Regions from separate parts of the Lysinibacillus sp. NPDC086135 genome, predicted to be linked through region 3. Evidence: riboswitches for the same ligand, from Rfam matches in the RefSeq annotation. Region 3 holds a riboswitch; each other region holds the start of a gene.
What was found. A riboswitch is a leader RNA that binds a small molecule or an ion and turns the genes downstream of it on or off. The one in region 3 is predicted to bind S-adenosylmethionine.
Positions count from the first base shown of each region.

Region 1: linked by a shared signal. The riboswitch ahead of ACIPKN_RS22595 (O-acetylhomoserine aminocarboxypropyltransferase/cysteine synthase family protein) and the one ahead of ACIPKN_RS21940 (cyclase family protein) in region 3 are both predicted to bind S-adenosylmethionine.
Region 2: linked by a shared signal. The riboswitch ahead of ACIPKN_RS08100 (Na+/H+ antiporter NhaC family protein) and the one ahead of ACIPKN_RS21940 (cyclase family protein) in region 3 are both predicted to bind S-adenosylmethionine.
Region 4: linked by a shared signal. The riboswitch ahead of ACIPKN_RS23775 (bifunctional homocysteine S-methyltransferase/methylenetetrahydrofolate reductase) and the one ahead of ACIPKN_RS21940 (cyclase family protein) in region 3 are both predicted to bind S-adenosylmethionine.

Region 1 covers NZ_JBIVCA010000022.1:49,779-54,159, forward strand. Annotated here, with positions in the region: gene ACIPKN_RS22585 (DASS family sodium-coupled anion symporter) at 1-654, opposite strand, end outside; gene ACIPKN_RS22590 (glycerol-3-phosphate acyltransferase) at 1,119-1,751, opposite strand; SAM riboswitch class I at 2,049-2,161, shown strand; gene ACIPKN_RS22595 (O-acetylhomoserine aminocarboxypropyltransferase/cysteine synthase family protein) at 2,279-3,580, shown strand; gene ACIPKN_RS22600 (hypothetical protein) at 3,935-4,321, shown strand.
Region 2 covers NZ_JBIVCA010000004.1:252,302-256,682, reverse strand. Annotated here, with positions in the region: gene crcB (fluoride efflux transporter CrcB) at 737-1,099, shown strand; gene crcB (fluoride efflux transporter CrcB) at 1,096-1,425, shown strand; gene ACIPKN_RS08105 (hypothetical protein) at 1,456-1,803, shown strand; SAM riboswitch class I at 2,041-2,148, shown strand; gene ACIPKN_RS08100 (Na+/H+ antiporter NhaC family protein) at 2,255-3,535, shown strand; gene ACIPKN_RS08095 (MFS transporter) at 3,649-4,381, opposite strand, start outside.
Region 3 covers NZ_JBIVCA010000021.1:9,489-13,869, reverse strand. Annotated here, with positions in the region: gene ACIPKN_RS21945 (serine hydrolase domain-containing protein) at 1-1,157, shown strand, start outside; gene ACIPKN_RS21940 (cyclase family protein) at 1,680-2,417, opposite strand; SAM riboswitch class I at 2,517-2,622, opposite strand; gene ACIPKN_RS21935 (YuzC family spore coat inner layer protein) at 2,770-3,180, opposite strand; gene ACIPKN_RS21930 (MFS transporter) at 3,450-4,381, opposite strand, start outside.
Region 4 covers NZ_JBIVCA010000025.1:35,270-39,650, reverse strand. Annotated here, with positions in the region: gene metH (methionine synthase) at 1-182, opposite strand, end outside; gene ACIPKN_RS23775 (bifunctional homocysteine S-methyltransferase/methylenetetrahydrofolate reductase) at 175-2,022, opposite strand; SAM riboswitch class I at 2,368-2,466, opposite strand; gene ACIPKN_RS23770 (protoporphyrinogen oxidase) at 2,592-3,980, opposite strand; gene ACIPKN_RS23765 (protoglobin domain-containing protein) at 4,247-4,381, opposite strand, start outside.

The DNA of each region.
Region 1 (4,381 bases), on a different contig from region 3:
AGCGACCATATTTTGAGCTGCTGCCGTCTTTATACCGATATTCCAAATAGAGACAGCTTGCACAGAGGTAATGACAAGTAGAGCAGCAAGCCGACTATCACGTTGTAAACCAAATGCTGCTACCATTCCAAGTAGTATTGGCACAACTGCGCCTGCACGTGCAGTAGCAGAAGGGACAAAGAATGCGAGTGCAATAGATACTAAAATAGCACCGAATACAATGGCTTTCGTTTTTGTCCCTACGAGTGAAAGAATCCATAGCGCAAGTCTTTTATGTAAATTGGTAATCTGCATGGCTGCCGCTAGGAAAAGTGCTGCGGCTACTAGTGCTACTGCTGAATTACTAAATCCACTTAATGCTAATTTTAATGCATCTGAAGTGCCTAGCTCTCTCGTTGAATCTTCCATTGATGGAGCTAACCCTAATAAGATTGTAACGAGAGCAATAATCATAGCAGAGCTAACAGGGTAGGATACTGCCTCTGTAACCCAAAGGATGACCGCAAAAGCTAAAATAGCTAAAGCGCGTTGTCCGGCTACAGGTAAATCACCGTTGTTAGGTAAAAAAGTAATGATGATTAATGAAGCGAAGGCTAATCCAATCCAGAGTGGTTTCAAATTACGTTTTGGTTTTGCTTGTTCAGAAGTAGACATACCTTTTCATCCTTTCTTAAACATGACTGTAATTTTCACATCGGCTAGTAAAATGCTTTATTAAGAAAGTTAATTTGTCTATTTATTGTAAAAAAACTAGTATGTGAAATACTCTCTATTTATAGCGATAATGGGCAGTTGCGAGCAAATAGACGGTCATAGAAAAGACAAAAATATCCAAAAGATATTATTTTTGATTCATCACCAAAAAGTTGTGGATGACTTTTGTTAAAACGTCTACTATGTAAATAGTTGATTGGAGTGGAGGCTGGGCGACTCCTAGGGGATCAGCGATAGAGGAACGAAGACTAAAAGCATCACATCCTGTGATAACGCCTTCGTGACCAACATCGTGTTGGCCCGAGACCCTGCAGCGCAGCGGATGTTTTCTGTGCGAAAGCGAAGCGGCAGCAACAAAGCACCCAGTCGGAACGGAAATCAACCACACGTTTTGGTGATGATCCTTATTTTTTCTTTTTGAATGCTGAAGTCACTTTAGGCTCAGTTCCTAGCAGCAATCGCTTAATATTTTCGATATGTAAAATGATGGCTATACCAAAAAGTAATAGGGCTATAATCGTTGGGACTGTTCCAGGGATCCATAAATATGTGGCTGTACAGAAAACGAGATAAAACTCAAGTACACCGACAATTAAATAGTTCGTTACGAAAGATAAAATAACAAATAAAATGAGTGCAAATAAGCCAATTGTCCAATCAATCGCAAGTAATATCCCTATGATTGAAGCAGTTCCTTTACCGCCATTGAAGCCCATATAAAATGGGAAATTATGACCTAGAATGACACCGGCAGCTACAATATACGTGAAGAACCAAACTTGTACTTCTGTTAATTGTGTTATATCTGCTAAATAGGCATGTGCACAGTTTATAGCTGCAACGCCTTTGCTGATATCGATCAGTGCAACTAATATGCCGTATTTCCAGCCAAGGGAAAGTGTTGCGTTAGAGGCACCTGCATTGCCATGACCAGTCTTTTTTAAATCTACCCCAGATAAAAACTGAGCAACTTTAGAGCCGTGAATACAGCCAATCAAATAACCAACAAGAAGAAAAATAATAACGGCTTTTATCATAAAAATTCTCCTTTCAAAATAAAATAGGCTCGTCACTAAAAGTTAGGAATGACGTTTGTTATAACATATGCCCTAAAGTTGATTGGAGTGGAGACTGGGCGCCCCTAGGAGAGCACATAGTCGGAACTGTAATCAACCCCACATTTTGGTGATAAAAACAATAAATATCAAAATAGTGTATGCGTTCGTATTACGTAAAAAAGCAGACGGAAGTTTCAGAAAAAATAAAATTTTAGTATTGACAGTGAAAAAGTCTATGTTTATACTGTGTAACAACGATGGAAATTGAATCTCATACTCTTATCAAGAGCGGCGGAGGGATAGGCCCTATGATGCCCGGCAACCAGTAAGTGATGAACTTGCTAAGGTGCTAATTCCTACAGATTCTTATTGGATCTGGCAGATAAGGGGAGGAAAACTTGCAGCCGCAACCCTCTTCTTAGCTGAAGAGGGTTTTTGTTTTCTACTAAAAAAATCCTCCTCATCTCCGGTACCATCGTAAAAAAATAACCATTTGGAGGTATACAATGACAAAATTTAAACCAGAAACATTGCTGTTACACGGTGGCCAAGAGCCAGACCCGGTAACAGGATCACGAACAGTACCGATATATCGCTCAACGGCTTTCGTTTTTAAAGACACTGCTCATGCGCAACGTCTTTTTGCCTTAGAGGAAGCCGGCAATATTTACACACGAATTACAAACCCAACTGTAGATGTTTTTGAAAAACGCGTCGCTTTATTAGAAGGCGGTACAGCAGCGGTAGCACTTTCATCTGGTGCAGCAGCTATCGCATTCTCCATTTTAAATCTTGTAGGGGCAGGCGATGAAATCGTTGCAGGTAGCTCTTTATACGGAGGTACTTATAATTTATTCGCCAACACACTACCAAACTACGGTATTAAAACGATTTTTGTAGACGAAACAAATCCAGAAAATTTCCGAGCAGCTATTACTGATAAAACAAAGGCCGTGTTCGCTGAAATTTACGGTAACCCAAGTTTAAAGGTACTAGATATTGAAGCAGTAGCAAATATAGCACATGAAAACGGCTTGCCATTAATTATTGATAGCACATTTGCTTCACCATATGGCTCTACACCAATTGACTACGGTGCAGATATTGTTGTTCATTCCGCAACAAAATGGATTGGTGGCCACGGAACAACGTTAGGTGGCGTTGTAGTAGATGCAGGGAAGTTCGATTGGACTCGTGGCCGTTTCCCAGGTTTTACTGAGCCAGATGCTTCTTATCACGGTTTACGTTATGGTATTGACACAGCAGAGGCAGCATTCGCCACAAAATTGCGTGTGCAATTACTACGCGACTTTGGTCCAACATTAAGTGCAGATGCAGCATTTAATTTATTACAAGGTTTAGAAACGCTTCATTTGCGTATTCCTAAACACAATGAAAATGCATTAGCGGTAGCTGAATATTTACGAAACCACCCATCTGTGGAATATGTAAATTACAACGGCTTAGAAGATTTCCCTACCTATAATTTAGCTAAAAAATATTTAAAAAATGGCTTCGGTTCAGTGCTTACATTTGGTATTAAAGGTGGACGTGAAGCAGGGCGTAAATTAATAGATAGTGTGAAATTATTCTCGCACGTAGCAAATGTAGGGGATGCGAAATCATTAATTATTCATCCAGCATCTACTACACATCAGCAACTATCTGCTGAAGAGCTAATCCAAACTGGCGTAACCGAGTCGCTCATTCGCTTATCCATCGGTTTAGAGGCAGTAGAGGACATCATTGAAGATTTAGAACAAGCTATTGAACAAGTAACAGCTTCACAACAAAAAGTAGAAGCTTAATAAATAAAGGACATTGGCTAATGTTGTAGCGTTTACGTATTTTCTCATTCGATAGGCCTCATTTGGTAATGCGTCAAACGTTGCTACATCATCCGCTCTCCTCATTTGGTGAAGAAGCTGAAAATTAATACCTAGTAATTTTATAAGTATTATTGATTTTCTTAATTCCTTGTTTTATACTAGGAAATAAGAAAAGTGTTCGAAGGGCTACCAACCTAGAACCAATGTTTTCAATTAATGCTTAAACTAATTTAGTTTCATAAGTGCTCCCCCACTTTTGAATAGATGAAGAGGAGTAGTTACTCAGCCAGTAGCTACTCTTTCTACAAAACTGATGATAAAGGAGTGTTTTAAATGGGAAATGTGTATAGTGCGCAAAACATTGCATCTTATCTTATTTATGAATTAAATGAAGGTCATGTGTTTGTGAACAACATGTCCATTCAAAACATACTTGCGTCAGTTGAACGTAAATGGCAAGAGAACTTTGGACATTCTGCTTTTAATGAAATGGTCTATGTCAAAGAGGAAGGCTATACAGTAAAAGAAGTTTTCGAAGCTTATGAAAGCTATGGAGCAAATCATATTCCTCTTCCTGCGACAGAGTATTATTTAAAATACGGTACATTCCAATTAGTTGAACGTACGTATGCAATACCAAATTATACGTGGGAGGAAATAGGATTAGTTCAACAAGCTTTAACACAATATCGTTATAAATTGCTAGCCAACGCTAGTTAATTATCCCTCATATTTTTGGCTCATTCTCTGCTGCTACAGGGAATGAGCTTTTTAAATTAG
Region 2 (4,381 bases), on a different contig from region 3:
AATCAAGTTCAAAAAAACTGTAAGTAGTATCCTTGTTTTCCTACAATTTGACAATACGATTACTGTGTTAAATACAAATTTTTCAATTCTAGAAGACCCTAAACGAACAAATCTAGTTCGAAAGGGGCTTCCAGCAATTGATCGGAACAATTTTTAGATTTATCACCCTAATTTTTAAATTTATCACCCAACATTTTTAACTTATCGCCTAACTTTTTAAATTTATCACCTAACGTTAATTTATCGCCCATCCTCCCAATAAATTAAAGAATAGTAAACACGGAGACTGTCCCCTGCTTTCCATTAAGGGTGTAAAAATGCCATCCATCTTTGCTACGCCAACATCCATCGGTGCAAGTTGAATAGAAGAGACACGAACGTCAAACTGAAGCATCGTTTATTGTTTTGAACTTTACTGTGCGCTTTTCAAGGCATCAGCTCTATTGTTATTATTATTTTTGTATTATTGTTTTTTCCGTTAGCGGGTTTTCTGTCAACGGATTAACCGTTGTCGGATTTCAATTGAACGATGTAATAGTGTTTGAAATACTAAAGAGTTTCTTATTTAGAACTAAAATTTTGTTATGATATATGGACATTAACTACGAAGTATTTTGGAAGGAAATATAAAAATCGTAAAACGGTGATATTTTCTATATATCTATAGAAAAATATCTAAAATGTTGTTCACATGATACACTTTTTAATATAGACATTTTAGTAAGGAGTCTTTACTTTGAAATCATTTTTAGCTGTTGGAATTGGCGGATTTTTGGGTGCCATCTGTCGATATAACCTTGGTCTAGCACTTTCAAATAACGGTGGTTTTCCATTTGCGACACTTTGTATGAACTTAATTGGCTGCTTTTGTTTAGCGTGGCTATTTACTACGTTTACAAAGCGAACGCCTGTTATTATAGGAATTGGTACTGGCTTTTTTGGTGCCTTTACAACCTTTTCGACATTTTCTTTAGAAACACTATTACTTTTGCAGGATAGTAAATGGCTCCAAGCCGTTCTTTATATTTTAGCAAGTGTTTTTGGCGGTTTAGCTTGTGCATGGCTAGGATTTAAACTAGCAAAGGGGCGCATCGTATGATAATTATTGGCATCGGTGGATTTTTGGGTGCACTAACACGATTTTATCTAGGAAAATTGATTGTCCATACATACCCATGGGCAACATTTTTTATTAATATAACTGGGTCTTTTGCGCTTGGCTTTTTATTTGCGCTACATCCAAGTGATTGGATTTGGCATTTTATAGGGATTGGTTTTTTAGGAGCCTATACGACTTTTTCGACATTCGGTTTTGAATGTTTGACGCTCTTAGAGCAGCAAAAATGGAGACAAGCGATTGTTTATATAGGCATTACCGTTTTATTCGGTTTACTTTTCGCTGCTCTTGGCTTTTACCTTGTGTAGCCGCATTTTTAAAAAACTAGAGGTGATTTTTTGACACAGCCATCCATTAAACAATTACAAGCACTCGAAGCTGACATTGAACAAACACTATATAGTTTAATCGACCTAGAACTAGAAGAAAACTTTCCAGAAATGAATACACGCTTTGCACAATTACTTGCAAAGGTACAGGCGGTACAATTAATTGATTATAAGCTTGACGTCCTAGTTGACCCTCAAGCATTTGCAACAGAAACATGTACTCTACTACAAAGTTTAATAGAGGCAAAGGCTAGACCACAAAAAAGACAACGCCTCCTAACACATCGTATGATTTTAAAAATATGGCTACGTAAAAATCAACGCTTTATGACGGAATTTTTACCACAAATGTTTTAGGCGCCCCTACTTCTAAGGGCGCCTTCTTTTTCCCTTTTTAGTTGTTAAATCAAATTGTGCTGCGTTAGACTATTAAAGCCTTCAATAGCGGCACCAAAAATTCACACTTTCCTATCCTCTTACTTGTTCAATCTCCTTAATTAATATAGCTTTTAATCAAGCTTGATTAAAAATATGTTGCAAATATCGACTTTTTATTATAATATTTATTATTGTGAAAAAAAATAATATATTTGCTTCTTATCAAGAGAGATGGAGGGACTGGCCCGATGAAATCTCGGCAGCGGAACTTATGATTTAAGTTACTGTGCCAAATCCAGCAGGCAAAGGCTTGATAGATAAGAGGAGTGTTTTATAGATATAAGGCCTCTTCTTGTTGATACAAGAAGAGGCCTTTTTTCGTAAAAAGAATGGACAAAAGACGTGTCCAATTTTATTTTTGGAGGTAGACATGAAGAAAGAGAATCCATGGGCGCTGATCCCATTTGTTGTTTTTTTGATTTTATTTATTGGTTCAGGGGTTATTACAGGTGATTTTTACGCCTTTCCTGTTATTGTAGCCATTTCCATTTCAGGCGCTGTCGCTTTAGCGATGAATCGAAAAGAATCGTTTGCGCAAAAGGTTGATATTTTTTGCAAAGGCGCAGGAAATTTAAATGTCATGCTGATGGTTGTTATTTTTCTTTTGGCTGGGGCCTTTTCAGCGGTAGCAAAAGGCATGGGGGCAGTGGATTCCACTGTAAACTTTGCTTTATCGGTCGTTCCGCCAAATCTGCTTGTCGTAGGCTTATTCATCATTGCCTGCTTTATTTCCCTATCAATGGGTACATCGGTGGGGACGATTGTTGCGCTAGCGCCAATTGGAGTTGGCATAAGCGAGCATATCGAGCTTTCCATGGCTTTAGTAATGGCAGCAATTGTTGGCGGTTCAATGTTTGGCGATAATTTATCTTTTATTTCAGATACAACCATTACTGCCGTTCGTTCACAAGGTGCACAAATGAAGGATAAATTTAAGGTGAATTTTTGGATTGTGTTGCCGGCAGCTATTGTAACGAGCCTTATTTTAGGGTTCATTACAATGGGTGAAACTGCACAAGTGGAGCATTTAAGCTATAGTTGGGTAAAAATTGTTCCCTATGTTTTGGTCATTATTTTAGCGTTAGCTGGAATGAATGTTTTCCTTGTTCTGGCATCTGGGATTGTTCTCGCCGGGGCTGTTGGCTTAGCGGATGGCAGCTATCATTTAATGAGCCTTTTTCAAAAGATCGGCGAAGGAATGTCAGGCATGTATGAAATGGCATTCCTTGCGATATTAATAGCTGGAATGGTGGAGGTTATAAAGTTTAACGGAGGGATTGATTTTCTACTTCACCTTGCAACAAAAAGAATTAAATCGAAAAAAGGTGCTGAATTTGGTATTGCCGGTCTTGTAGGCCTAACTAATTTATCGACGGCCAATAACACGATTGCTATTTTAATTGCTGGTCCGCTTGCAAAAAATATTGCTGAACAGTATGAGATTGAGCCAAGAAAGTCCGCAAGTATATTAGATATTTTCTCCTGTACGATTCAAGGCCTTCTACCATACGGAGCCCAATTCCTGGCAGCCGCAAGTGTAGCCGGAATTTCACCAGTGAGCATGTTACAATACTCTTTCTATCCAGTTCTTATAGGAATTTGCGGAACCATCGCTATCCTCATCGGATACCCGAAAGGAAAGAAAGCCTAAGCTTCATACTTAAAAAACATTGATTTACCACTAAATTATTCCAATTGTTTTGAAATAATCAAAACAATTGGATTTTTTTGAGGCTATTCATTTTTTTGTGATAGAGATAATACCTAAAAGTTACAAATATAGACGTTTCTCATTAGTACTTCGTAACGTCTATATTTGACCATAAATCCAATTCCAAGAATAGGTCCAATCGCTAATATTGTAAAGACCCACTCCCAACCTATGATCCTCTGTATAATCGGGATTAGGTTTATTGAAAATATAGTAAGTAAGAAACCAATACACATTTGAAAAGTAAGGGCTGTACCTACATAATCAACATCGGCTATTTCTGAAACTGCAGCAGAAAATTGGGCGGAATCAGATATGATAGACATCCCCCAAATCATGGAGATTATTAACGTTAAGCAAATATACTGCCCAAATGTAAAACCTATTACTAGCGAACAGATAGCACTAATAAACATAGAAATAATCGTTAAATTGGCTCTTCCGATTTTATCCGAGATTAGTCCTCCTATCACACAACCAATCCCTCCAGCAATTCCTATTGAAATAAAGGAGGATAATGCAATAAACCAATGAGGAATTTCTGGTGAATAAGTTAAAAAACTAGCTGTCAAAAAAGCTGGAAGCCATGTCCACATCGCATACAATTCCCACATATGCCCGAAATAACCGTAGTTCGCAAGCATTACCGGTTTATTCAAAACAACTTTTTTTATTAATTTTAAAGAGAAAGGCGATTTATTGGGTACAATCGGTGCATCTTCTAAAATATAAGTAACTATTATAGCCGATAATAAAGCCAATCCTGAAGTACTAATTATCACGAGT
Region 3 (4,381 bases):
CCGGTATGGGTATTATGCTGTTGGAAGAACAAGGGCTGCTCTCAATGACTGACCCTGTCCAAAAATATTTACCTTGGTTTACGTTAAAGTATCAAGGGAAACCTGTTGATATGCAAAGCCTTACACTAAATAACTTTCTTCACCATACCAGTGGTCTAACAAATATTAGGCATACTCAAAATATTCCACAAGGCAATACACCGGATATGTTGCAAAAGACTGTGGAAATGCTCGTAGATGCTGAATTGGCGTTCCCTCCCGGTGAACAGTATAACTATGGAACCGTTAATTATGACGTATTGGGTTTGGTTATTGAGATTGTGTCGCGACAAAGCTATGAAGACTTTATGAGGGAACAGGTATTTCAGCCGTTAGGTCTTCACCAGACGTATGCTTATAAAGAAGATGCTCAAGCCACTGGACAGTTGGCACAGGGCTACCGTACTTCCTTTTTTATGACAACTCCATTTAAAGCTCCGGATTATGCGGGGAATAAACCCGCAGGCTACATCATTTCTAATACAAAAGATATGGCGCGTTGGATGGGTATACAGATGGGTATTGTGCAGGACATACCCGAAATATTTCACACGGTTATCGAAAAATCACATAGGGGTGATATGTCTGTTTCGGCTGTCAACGATATGCATTATGCGGCAGGCTGGTCGGTAAACGCCGACCAAACGATTATAGAACACACTGGGGGCAATCCAAATTTCAGAACCGAAGTAGCCATACTGCTAAATGAACGAACAGCCGTCTGCTTGCTGAGCAACGGTGCAAATACCAATATAAACCTGGTACTAAAAGTTAAAGATATATTAGACGGCAATCTAACTCAGTCATATGAAATAAGCGGCACACAGCTTTTGGATATCACTTTGTCGTCTATCACAATTATTCTTTGCCTATTGGCCGTTTTGTTATTTCTCTTAGGATTACGCAGAAGGAAAACGAATGAGCGGCAGCCAATGACAAAAAAGAGAATAATCGTAACAATTATTTTCCTGATCGCTACGATTGCCCTGGGTATACTGTGCTGTGCTTTAGATTGGTCAACGATACTTATTTGGCGAACATATAGTGTTCTTACAGCTTTGATTTCGTCAGCATTATTAACAGCAAGCATTACATGGTTTGTATACACTCACCGATAAAATACATTGCTCCCAAGATAAGCAAAATGTTAAGTAATTAAATTTCAATTTATCGGTATGCTTAATTTGAAAAACATAAGACACTTCGGTGTCTTTTTTAATATCATCGACAATTTTCCCAGCCAAACCTAATTACTATTACTTCCACTAACTTGTTCGTTCGGAATAAGGATTTTTAAACAACTATATTATTTTTTAAATGACTTTATTGTAAATTAAACAACAATATTATTTTTGCACAAGCGTCGTTAGGTAACATTTCTTAAAAAGACTGTTATTCAACAATCTGGCCCGATTGTGGAATAAGAAAATTATCTATCTTTATTAAAAGACCACAATAAAAAATACATCCATTATCTCAATAAAGATTTAATGGATGTATTTTTATATACAAATAAAAGTTTGATTATAAAGTTTTATTATATATAATCAAACTCAAATCCTCTAAATATAAGGTCTAGTTTTATTTTATTATACTATTTACCCTATATTAAGCGTACTTGAATCAGACCTTTTGCTATATTACGGTAATATTGCAAATGAACGGACAGGGAATCCAGATGCTTTTTCAGGCTTTGGCACGATATTGAATATAGCAGCGCCTTTTGGAGGTAGCTTATCTAAATTTTTCATAAGCTCAATTTGGTAAGTATCTTGCTCTAGCACAAAATATTCGCCGTCTAATTTTCCATTTCTACGGAAATCTGCTGCTGAATCCGTGTCAAAAGTTTCGTGGCCAATAGCACTTACTTGTCGTTCGTTGAATAAAAATTGTAACGCTTCTAATCCCCAGCCAGGAATATGATTATTGCCATCAGCGTCTTTGTTGCTGAAAGATTCTTTATCTGGCCAACGTTTACTCCAATCGGTACGGAACGCAACAAAGGTACCTGCTTCAATTTCCCCATTTTCAGCTTCAAAGTCAAGAATATCTTGAACACTTAACGTGTAGTCGTTATTTACGTCGGCTTCCTTCGATTTATCAATAACGATTAGTGGTAGTACTAGTTCTTTTAGCTCCAATTCATCTAGATAGCGTGTATCTCGCACAAAATGGATAGGTGGGTCGATATGTGTTCCGTATTGCCCTGGGAAAGTGAATTGCTGTGCAAAGAAACCATCATCATGTGAAAATAATGTTTCAAATTTAGCATCATCAAACATAAAGAAATGTGGAGAATTTGGACCAAATGTATGCGTTAAGTCTACCCATTTTTTTGATTTCAATAGTTGAATTGCTTGTAAAAGTTCGTTTGCCATACTATTTCCCTGCTTTCTTTTAATTTTTTTGAATGCAACAATAAAAAAAGAGTCCTCCTTGAAGAAGAGGACTCTCGTGCAAAGCAACTGAAGTAAGTCTTCTCATCTTTCAAGGCAGAATTTTGCCAATTGGAATTAGCACCATACCTATAGGCTGGTTGCTGAGACTTCATAGGGCCAATCCCTCCGTCTCTCTTGATAAGAAAATGCGATATAAGAATTTTCAGAAATAATGTTTACAAACACTTTAGCATATTTTTTTATAGTTTACAAGTTTGATGGGGATACAAGGTTAAAATTCATAATGATGCTAAAGGTAAAAGAAAGAGGCCCTCTTCAAAGGGCCAACTCTTCACCAACCTAAAATTAGTGTTAGCTTACAACAGCTACTTTCAGTAAATGTTATACGAAATCCATCTGGTGTATAGGTAGTTTCGAATTTTACAGTAATGCCTGTTGAGGAAATTAACTTTTCAACTTCGGTTTTATTTGATTGTTGTGCTGCGTTCATAAGATCATGTGCAAATTGCTCGGATTCATCAATTTTATCCGTAAGTAACTGTGCTTGCTGCATAATAACCTTGATCCGATTCGCGGAAGTCTTTAATTTATTTGTATTGACGATTGGAAATGGACTTCTATTCATTGGGGTTGTCGGCATTGCTAGATGGCTGGAAGGGTGTTGAATTGTTGGTTGATTTGCCATTACCCATGCCGGATAATAATTAGGATAGACAAAATACGGATAAGGATTGTAATACAACTAAATTCCTCCTATCCTATAGCTGATACAGTATCTTATGTGCAATATAGACTTTCGGTGTTAACAGCTGATGCTTTGAAAATCATGAGCAAAATGGGCTCGAGTGGAATGAAAAAGAGTATATATCAGGTTCTTTTGGGACTCAGTTCTCGGCATTAGAATTTTTTAAGGCCTATTTTGACGATAATTTCCTTAAAATGGGATAAAAACAAGAAGGAAGCCTTATGTATGGTTAAGGCTTCCTTTCATTAATGTTATTCTAGAGAAATCTATTGTTTATTTCTATCGAAGTGTAACGATAGGAAGGTAGTAACTGCGGCAATCATCACCATACCGAATCCATATATAGGAGTATGAGCTAATGATTGGTGGCTAACAATAATTCCTCCAATGTATGATCCTAGAAAAATACCAATGTTAAAGGCCGAAATATTTAATGCTGAAGCCATTGAAATAGCTGATGGTGTATATTTTTCTGAAAGCTGAACGGCATAAAGCTGTAATCCTGGTACATTCATAAACATAAATAGCCCCATCATAAAGACCATTATTAATCCTATGATTGATGATTCTAAAAAGAAGTTGATGCCGAGTAGTGCTAATGCTAATCCTATAAAGATAATAAAGATAGAGCGTAAAGGGTTACTATTCGCAAAATGACCACCTAATGTATTTCCGATGGCAACAAAAATACCGTATACAACTAAGATCACGACAATTGCCTTTGGTGAGTAGCCCATATACTGCTCTAAAATAGGAGAAACATAGGTGTATACGACGAATGCGCCACCATACCCAATTGCAGTAATAAAGAGGATTAATAACATTCGAATATTCCCTAATACTTTACCAATATCTCGAATGGATATTGGATTACCTTTCGATAAGTGACTTGGCACAAGCAAGGCATTACTAATTAATCCAATAATACCTATGATAACTATGAAAATAAACGACATCCGCCAATCAGTTACTTGTCCAATAAAAGTTCCTAGTGGGACACCAGTCACAGTTGCTAATGTTAGTCCTGTAAACATAAAAGCTATTGCACTTGCTCGTTTATTTGGTGCCACAACATCTGCAGCTATCACAGAGGCAATGGACATAAACACACCATGTGCCAATGCCGAAATAACACGCCCAGTTAGTAGTAATGAGAATGAGGGTGCTAAGGCTGCAAGTAAATTACCGATAATAAACA
Region 4 (4,381 bases), on a different contig from region 3:
TTTCTATGTACCTTTTCAAGCACATCTGGTCTAGTTAGCACAAGATTTTCATTACAGCCATCATATTCCTCTCCGCCAAAATCCTCTGCCGATAAATTTTCATTTTGTAGCATTGTTCCCATTGCGCCATCAAGAATTAATATTCGTTTCTCTAGTTGCTCTTCAATCATGTGCTTAGCCATTTATACTTACCCCTTTTTTCTGTTCATCCAATTGCTCAATAACTTTCATTAATTCTAGCGTCATATCATAGCGTAAAAATGGTGTGATGAGGTAAATACCATTGAAATATTCCGCTGCTACTTCTACTAATTCTTTAGCAATTGCAATTCCTTCTAGTGTTGCGCGTTCCTTATCATCACCACAAGCCTTCATACGTGCTAACGCATCATCAGAAAGTTTGATGCCTGGTACTTCATGATGTAAGAACTCCGCACTTTTATAGCTCGTTACTGGCATAATACCTATATAAATTGGAGTTTCTAAATGCTTTGTCGCCTCGTGAATTTCCACGATTTTTTCCTTTGTATAAACAGGCTGTGAAATAAAATAATCTGCTCCATGTTCAATTTTCTTTTCTAATCGAGAGACAGCGCGATCCAGTACACGTACATTAGGATTAAATGCAGCCGCTACAGAGAAATTTGCCTTTTTACGAAGCGGTTTCCCTGAGAACGAAACACCTTCATTTAACTGTTTTATTAATTGGATTAGCTCCATTGACGATACGTCATAAACGCTAGTTGCTCCTGGGAAATCGCCTACCTTTGTCGGATCTCCAGTAACCGCTAAAACATCATGAATCCCTAGTGCATTTAATCCCATTAAATGTGATTGAAGTCCAATTAAATTACGATCTCGGCATGTTATATGGGTTAAAGGGCGTATCCCGTGCGTTTCTTTCAGTAAGGCACCCATTGCGACATTGCTAATCCTTGGAGAAGCGAGTGAATTATCTGCCATCATGACTACATCCGCGCCCGCCTCATATATTTTTTTTGCGCCTTTAATAAAGCCTTCTATTTCTAAATGTCTTGGTGTATCTAACTCCACAATAACCGAGCGTTCACGTTTTACTTTTTCATGTAATGGCTCATAATTTGCTGGCTCTGCCTCACGAACAATCTCTATTTTTTCTGGCTTTGTATACTTTTCCTCAACCGGGGATAGCTCCTCTAAGTACTTTTTCGCTGCAGCAATATGCTTTGGTGTCGTACCACAACAGCCACCAATTAAACGAACCCCTTGATCACGAAGCTCTACAGCTGCTCGACCAAAATAATCAGCCTCCGACTCATAAACGACACGCCCATCCTCTAAATCAAGAAGAGAGGCGTTCGGATACGCTGACATAAATGCCTGCTTAGGAAGCTCTACCCCTTCAAATGCTTGGATAGTATGGTGAGGACCTAAGCGACAGTTAACACCTACGATATCAGCACCTAACGCTTCAAGTTCATGTAAGGCGTTATTTAAGCTCATTCCATTTTGTAATATTCCGGGTTCATGCATAGAAACTTGAGCAATAATCGGTAATTTCGTTTTAGCTCGTAGCATTGATAAAGTCGCTGTTAGCTCTTCAAAATCATAATAGGTTTCAAGTAAAAGGCCATCTGGATTTCCTGCAAGTAAAACCGTTGCCTGCTCATCAATGGTTGCTAAAATTTCCTCTAACGTTGCATCACTTTTTCGAATACCACGGATTCCCCCAATAGTACCCAAAACAAATTGCCCACCATCTGTTGCTGCACGTTTTGCAATCGTTATAGCGGCTTCATTATACTGCTGTACACGAGATTCTAATCCATAGCGGGCTAATTTTATGGCATTAGCTCCGTAAGTATTCGTCTGAATAATATCGGCACCAGCAGCTATATATTCTCTATGAATCTTTTCAATTAATTCAGGTCTCTGTACATTCATTTCCTCATGACAGTACTCCAAACCATAGCCGTATAAAACTGTACCAATTGCACCATCTGCTGTAAGAACATGTGTTTTTAACCTTTCAAGCAATCCCATAAAACTAACCTCTCTTTCTTTTTCTATCAATTATGCCTCGGCATAATTCGTCCTGAATTGGGCTTTGTGCTTTGGCCTGCACGCTGCAGGTCAGTTAGCCGTTATCGCATGGATGCGATAATATTAACCTACTATCCTCTAAGAACTCCTTGCCGATTCCGTGACATCCGCCGAAGGCTTTAGGTCAACATGAAGTTGGTCACTCAGTCGTTGCCACAGGACGTGGCGTTCTTAGACTGAGTTCCTCTATTTCGGCGGATGTTTGGACACCCGCCGAAAATAGTTAAAATAAAAAAGCCTTCTTTCACAAAAAAAGAAGGCTTTTACGTTTCGTAATTGTTTTCCTTCTCATCTTCGACACACGGTCTTCTGGATTTAGCACCTGACAATAAGTTGGTTGCTGAAGCTTCATAGGGCCAGTCCCTCTGCTTCTCTTGATAAGAATTTAGTATGAATTTTTTAAATAATTAAAAGAATCATATCGTTTACGAACGATTGAGTCAAGACTATTTCACTGAACAAAGGATAATTTTTACGAAATTTATAAAATTTTGATTTATATTAAACAATTACGATAGTTTTTCTACAAGTTCCTCACCAATTTTTTTACCATTTTGAATACACGCACCTATGCCTACTCCGAAATAAGAGCACCCCGCTATTGATAAGTTCGGATAGTTTTTCTCAAGCTCTTGTAAGAGACCTTGCAACGCTTCACGATGTGCCAAGTCGTACTTCGGCATCTGGTCGATCCATTTTGTCACGTCAACAATAGTTGGTTTTTCCTCAATCCCCAAACTTTTTCTTACATCCTCTAGAGCAACAGCTGCTAACTCTTCATCTGACATCAAACGCAATTTCTCATACTCAGGGTTAATGCTCTTATAAAAAAGCCGTACAAGTAATTTTCCTTCTGCTGAAGTGTGTTTCCACTTGCGGCTTGTCCACGTTGCTGCATTACAGATAACATCCGAATTATGTGACACAATATAGCCTGTTCCATCTGCAGGTAATCTATTATCGGGAACATCAAATCCTAAATAAATCGTAATGGCGGATGCAGTATTAAATCGTTCAAAATAGCCGTTCAAAGATTCATCCTGTAATAAGCTTTGTACCGCTTCATTTGGCAGTGCCAATACAACATGATTCGCTTCAATCATTTTACCGTTTGCTAACGTAACAGCATATAGATTCTCCTGCTTTTTAACACTAGTAGTAGCAATCCCTTTTATAATTTCTACATCCGTTAATGTTTCTTCAAGTCGATCAATTAGTGACGATAAACCATTTTTAAATGAAATAAATTTTTTATTGGCAGCTTTCACAAATTGCTCCCTGTTTGCATCGAAACCTTTAATAATACTACCGTAATCGTTTTTGTAATCGATTAAATACGGTAAAGTAGAAGCAATTGAAAGTTGATTTAAATCTCCAGAATATACACCTGCAAGTACCGGTGCTATTTGGTTTTGAACAAGCTCTTCACCTAAATAATACGTTAAAAATTCACCAATCGTGCTTTCCTTTGTAAACCTTTCATTCGGCATTGTTAAATCCTTTAACGCTTCTTTTTTACCTTCCTCTGATACAAGCGTACTTTCCTCGAGAGATTGTAAGCTCATAGGAATACCGAACGTTGAGTCTGCTGGGATGGCATGTAGCTCATTATTTGTGTAAATATACGAAATACCTGTTTCGTTATATACAAGATTTTGTTCAAAATTTAGTTCCTCTACTAACTCCATGACACCTTTATGACGCGCTACAATAGAATCTGCTCCAGTTTCCATGATGAATCCTTGTTCATATGCAGAGTGAAGCTTGCCACCAAGGTATGTATTTTTTTCAACAAGCACAAGTTTTACATTTAAGTTTTTCTCCTGAACTTGGCGTTGTAAATAATGCATCGTACACAATCCCGTAATTCCGCCACCTAATACAACAACTGTTTTCATATTAACCGCCCCTATTTTTAGTTCTTTATTTAGTATAAACTTTTTTTATCGAAAATTACGTTAAACCCTTTACAAATTTAGCAAAAATGGAGCCATCCAACACATTGGACAGCTCCATTTTTTTTATATTCAAATAACATATATTCGCTAGAGGCTTTTACCTCCATTTCGGAAATTATCTATTAACAGTTGATATAGTGTTATTTGTGCCCTAAAGTATGTATCGCCTTAATAGGAAACAACAATTTTCTTTCCTTTTCTCTTCATTAATTTAAATTTTGTGCAAAGCTAGCTAATTTTCCAGCTGAATTTTTCACTTCGTTAAAGGCAATACCTAATTCACTTAGTACTTCTGCTATTGCTTGTACTTCTTTTTCCATCCGACCATTTTGGTCTTTCGC